2 regions of the Roseobacter fucihabitans genome follow, and region 1 is predicted to be linked to the other one. Evidence: riboswitches for the same ligand, from Rfam matches in the RefSeq annotation. Region 1 holds a riboswitch; the other holds the start of a gene.

Region 1 (2,452 bases):
GCAACAGATCTTCGATCTCGGGGTCGGTGGCGGCGTATCCGTCGACCAGCGCCACGAGCATCGGAAAGAACGTCACAAGCGCCACGAGCAACACTTTTGGCGTCAGATCAAAGCCAAACCAAAGCACGACCAAGGGTGCAATGGCGACCAGGGGCAGGGTTTGGCTGACCACGAAGATCGGGAATAATGCGCGCCGCACGCGCGGCATGAAGTCAAGGACAACCGACAGCACAAAGGCGAGTGTCAGCGACAGTGCAAACCCTGCAAGCGTGGCCTTCAGCGTCGGTATGGTGTTGTGCCACAATAGAACGCGGTTCAGCACCATCTGATCCAGCACCCGAGAAGGGGCGGGTAACATCAACGGAGAAACCCCCGAGACATGAACGTAGATTTCCCAGATCACGAAGGCACTGACCACGCTCAGCACAGCAGGAATACCGCGGGTCAGACCTTCGCCCAAAGGGCGAGGCGCAGGGTGTTGCATCAGATCAGCGCTTGGAGGGGCTGTTGGCGGAGACCGTCAAATCAATCGTGACATGGCCAACAGGGGGGCCAAACTGGCAAAACGCCTGCTGGAGCGTGGCAAACACCGGACCCGCGTCACCCGTCAGGCGCGTGCAAAAATTCTTGGACCGATCGAACGTGCCGCTTTGCTTGAGAAAATCAATGCAGCCCATGATTTCGGCCATGTGATCACCCGCCCCCATGACATAAAGCGAAAACTGCGCATCTGTCGCTTGGCCCGTCTCAGGCGTTGCGGCAAGGGCTGTCAGGGCACTCTGCTGGCGTGACACCAACGGCTCGGACGGATTGGCCAACGCGCCCGTTTGGCAGATCGGATCATCGGGTTCACCGGGGCAGCCCCGCGACAAGGTGGCGCGTAACACGAGATGCGCGCCAGAGGCTGCCGCCGCAACATACAGATCGTGCAGCGCGGGAAATAACACTTCTGGCGGGCCGACGATCAGGGTCGAGATATCGTCTGTTTCGATCCGCAATCTATCCCGCCAGGGGTCTAGTGCGCTGAGCGAAGAGAGGATGATGTCAACGAAACCGTCGGCCATCGGGTAAAGGGAAACTTGTGCGCCTGCAAACATTTCTGTCCTCCTTGCTACGCTGGCATTATCCAGATCAGCTTTGAGGGTCCGTGGGCTTGCGCCCCCATCTCAGCCGCGGCGTAACGCGGCTCCCCTGTGGTAATGCACGTTTCACAGATAAACGCAGCGAATGCAACCCCAACCGAGCGGGTGCGACCGACAATCGCATCTAACGGAAGGGTGCAAGCGATTGGGACGATGGCTGCTTGCCGTACGGTGGCTCTTCATCGGACGCGGCAGGCTCGGCAAAAGGAAAATCGCGGTTCGGGGTGTATGTGCGGGTTTTGGTGCCGCGCGATGAGTGCGCTTTGAAGGGGCGTTATCTTAGTCCTAGAACTGCTGCTTTACGTCAGAACCACTCCCCTCCCAGCCGGGGGCCGGCCGGAACAGGCATCCCCAAATATCCAGCGTAAAAACACAGCGGCTTAGCCTTGCCGCCGAAGTTAAATACGGACCGAAAATAGATGTTCCAAAGATCGCCCGTAAAGAACATCAAAACGCGCCAGGTCGTCCAGAACATTTCCAAAACCAGGCGATGCGAAATCTCGGTTCGGCTTTGAGAGAATGTGGAAAGACTTTTTGTTCCTCTCAAACCGACGCGAGGGCCGGGAGGGCGACGAATATACACGACAGCAGGACGGTTGCCGCTGGATCGCCGCATCGGCAGGTGCGCCCTTGACCCCTGTGGGCAAAGACGACCATAGCCTTCCCAGATCGGATCCAAAACCGGGGGCCATCATCATGGCTTTTAGCATGACAAAACACCCGTAAAAGTGGCATTAAACAATATGTTTACCAACGCGGTTTCCATCTGCGGAACGCGAAACGCAAATCCTGCACGGCCTCTCTTGCAAACCTCACTGCCAACCCATAGGTTCCGGCGAAATTCGCGCCACATGACCGTGACTGCGCGCCCTACCCGGAAGGACCCTCTCAATGGAAGCATTTGCGCAATTTGTGCCCCTCATCCTGATCTTTGCGATCATGTATTTTCTGCTGATCCGTCCGCAGCAAAAGAAAGTGAAGGAGCATCAGGCGATGGTTTCCGCTCTGCGCCGTGGCGATCAGGTGGTTACCCAGGGTGGCATCGTTGGCAAGGTGGCCAAGGTCAAGGATGACGGCGAATTGGAACTGGAAATTGCGGATGGCGTGAAGGTTCGTGTTATTCAATCGACCATTGCCACGGTGATGTCCAAGACTGAACCGGCTAAGTAAATACGCCAAGTAAAACGTTGAAAAGGCGTCTTTAATGCTGCAAATTGATCTCTGGAAGCGGATCACTATCTGGCTGACCTGTGCGGTCGGCCTTTGGTTGGCGCTGCCAAATGCCTTTTACACCAATGTTGAAAAGCACA
Region 2 (2,452 bases), 2.3 Mb from region 1:
CCGCCCGCATGGTTGGAAGAGTAAACCGGCCCCTCCGGACCCATGCTGATCTCATCGGCGTTCAATTCACCGGTCAGCATCGCCGCCGACATGCCCTCGCCAATCTCCACGCCCTTGACCGCATTGATGCTCATCATCCCCGCTGCGAGGTCCGTGTCGAGCTTGCCATAGACCGGCGCGCCCAAACCCGCGGGTACGCCGCGCGCGACCACTTCGATGATCGCGCCAACCGAACTGCCCGATTTGCGCAACCCATCAAGGTATTGCGCCCACTCCTGCGCCGCCGCGGCATCCGGCACCCAAAACGGGTTCTGATCGATTTGGTTCCAATCAAACCGATCCCGGTTGATCTGATGCGGGCCCATCTGTGTCATGTACCCCTTGATCGCAACGCCTGGAACCAGCGCTGCAAGTGCGGCGCGCGCAAGACCGCCCGCTGCAACACGCGCTGCCGTTTCGCGCGCGCTTGAGCGACCACCGCCGCGATAATCGCGGATACCGTATTTCTGATAATAGGTGATATCCGCATGACCGGGACGGAATTTATCCTTGATATCCCCATAATCCTTGGAACGTTGGTCGGTGTTCTCGATCATCAACTGCACCGGCGTGCCCGTCGTGACCCCCTCGAATGTGCCCGATAGGATCCGCACCTCATCCGCCTCGCGTCGCTGTGTGGTGTATTTATTCTGACCGGGTTTGCGCTTGTCCATCCAGGTCTGGATCATCGCTTCGTCAATCGCCACGCCGGGCGGGCAGCCGTCAACGGTCGCCCCCAGGGCGGGTCCATGGCTTTCCCCCCATGTCGTGACGCGGAAAAGATGGCCAAAGCTGTTCATCGACATTGCACAAACTCCCTTGCTTGCGGTGCTTAGCCGGGCAGGCGGGTCGCCTCAAGAGCTTATCGCTTGCCAATCACCCGGTCGCATATTAACCATCGCCCTACCTCGGGGGGCCATTCCGGCTGAGATGTGTTGCACACGGACCCGTAGAACCTGAACCGGTTAAGACCGGCGGAGGGAAGGTTGAGCTGATCATCCTCTTTCGCCGTTCGACGCATTTGAGAGGATTGATCATGCGAAGAACTCTACTTGCCACCACGCTGCTGCTGGCCACACAGGCCGGGGCTGATACGCCCGTACTCACCGTCTATGCGGGGGATTATTTCACTTCCGAATGGGGCCCCGGCCCGATGATCGAGACGGGATTTGAAGAAATCTGCGGCTGCGATCTGCAATTTGCCACCGGTGATCTGCTGCCGCGCCTGCTGCTCGAAGGAGAGCGGACCAAGGCCGATGTGGTCATCGGGCTGACCTCGGATGTGACGGCCAAAGCCCGCGAGACCGGGCTTTTCGCCCCACATGGGCAGGACAACAGCGCGCTGACACTGCCGATTGAGTGGACGGATGATACCTTCCTGCCCTTCAACTATGGGCACACCGCTTTCATCTATAACGAAACGACCATGGACGCGCCCCCGGCCAGTTTTGCCGATCTGCTGGACATGCCCGATGACGTCAAAATCGTGATCCAGGACCCGCGCACATCGATTTCCGGCCTTGCTTTGGTCCTTTGGGTGCAAGCAGTTTATGGTGAGGAGGCGGGCGACGTCTGGAGCAAACTCGCGCCCAAAATCCTGACCGTGACCAAGGATTGGTCCGCCAGCTACGGCATGTTCACGGACGGCGAGGTCGATATGGTGCTCAGCTACACCACCTCGCCCGCCTACCACATGTTCGCTGAAGAGGATTTCACCAAAAAGGCCGCGATCTTCCCCGAAGGTCACTATTTCATGGTCGAAACCGTGGGCAAAATTGCGCAGACGGACCAACCGGAACTGGCCGATGCCTTCATGGCCTATGTCCTCAGCAATGATTTCCAGCGCATGATACCCACCGCGAACTGGTCGCTGCCCTCGGCTCTGCCAGCGGATCAATGGCCCGAAGGATGGGCGCAATTGCCGCTGCCAGAAAAAGTGCTGTTTTATTCCGAAGACGAAGCAGCTGCCCTCAAGGATCAGGCGGTTGAGACATGGCGCAACGCGCTCAGCCAATAATTGGCAAAACCGGGATCATCGCAGGCGGCTTTGTGCTCGCGGTGGTCTTGTTGGCCTTCCTCGGCATTGGGTTGCGTGCGGATGTCGGGCGCGGTCTTGGCCCGGCGGAATGGGCGGCAATCCGGTTCACATTGTTGCAATCGGCCCTTTCCGCGCTGATTTCCGTGGCCTGCGCGATCCCTCTGGCGCGCGCGCTTGCCCGGCGTCGGTTCATCGGGCGCGGTGTGTTGATCACACTGCTGGGGGCGCCCTTCATCCTGCCGGTCATCGTCGCCGTGCTGGGGCTTTTGACGGTTTTCGGGCGCTCCGGATGGGCCAATGTCGCGCTGGAAGCGGTGGGTTTGCCCTCGATATCCATCTACGGGCTGCACGGTGTTGTTCTGGCGCATGTGTTTT

What was found. Region 1 has a riboswitch for thiamine pyrophosphate ahead of ROLI_RS13725 (YkoF family thiamine/hydroxymethylpyrimidine-binding protein). Riboswitches for the same ligand answer to the same signal wherever they lie in the genome.
Region 2: linked by a shared signal. The riboswitch ahead of ROLI_RS02720 (thiamine ABC transporter substrate binding subunit) and the one ahead of ROLI_RS13725 (YkoF family thiamine/hydroxymethylpyrimidine-binding protein) in region 1 are both predicted to bind thiamine pyrophosphate.

Annotation. Positions count from the first base shown of each region.
Region 1 covers NZ_CP143423.1:2,805,442-2,807,893, reverse strand. The annotation lists gene ROLI_RS13730 (ABC transporter permease) at 1-484, opposite strand, end outside; gene ROLI_RS13725 (YkoF family thiamine/hydroxymethylpyrimidine-binding protein) at 489-1,097, opposite strand; TPP riboswitch at 1,091-1,203, opposite strand; gene yajC (preprotein translocase subunit YajC) at 2,034-2,312, shown strand; gene secD (protein translocase subunit SecD) at 2,347-2,452, shown strand, end outside.
Region 2 covers NZ_CP143423.1:550,494-552,945, forward strand. The annotation lists gene aroC (chorismate synthase) at 1-845, opposite strand, end outside; TPP riboswitch at 939-1,039, shown strand; gene ROLI_RS02720 (thiamine ABC transporter substrate binding subunit) at 1,076-2,056, shown strand; gene ROLI_RS02725 (thiamine/thiamine pyrophosphate ABC transporter permease ThiP) at 2,032-2,452, shown strand, end outside.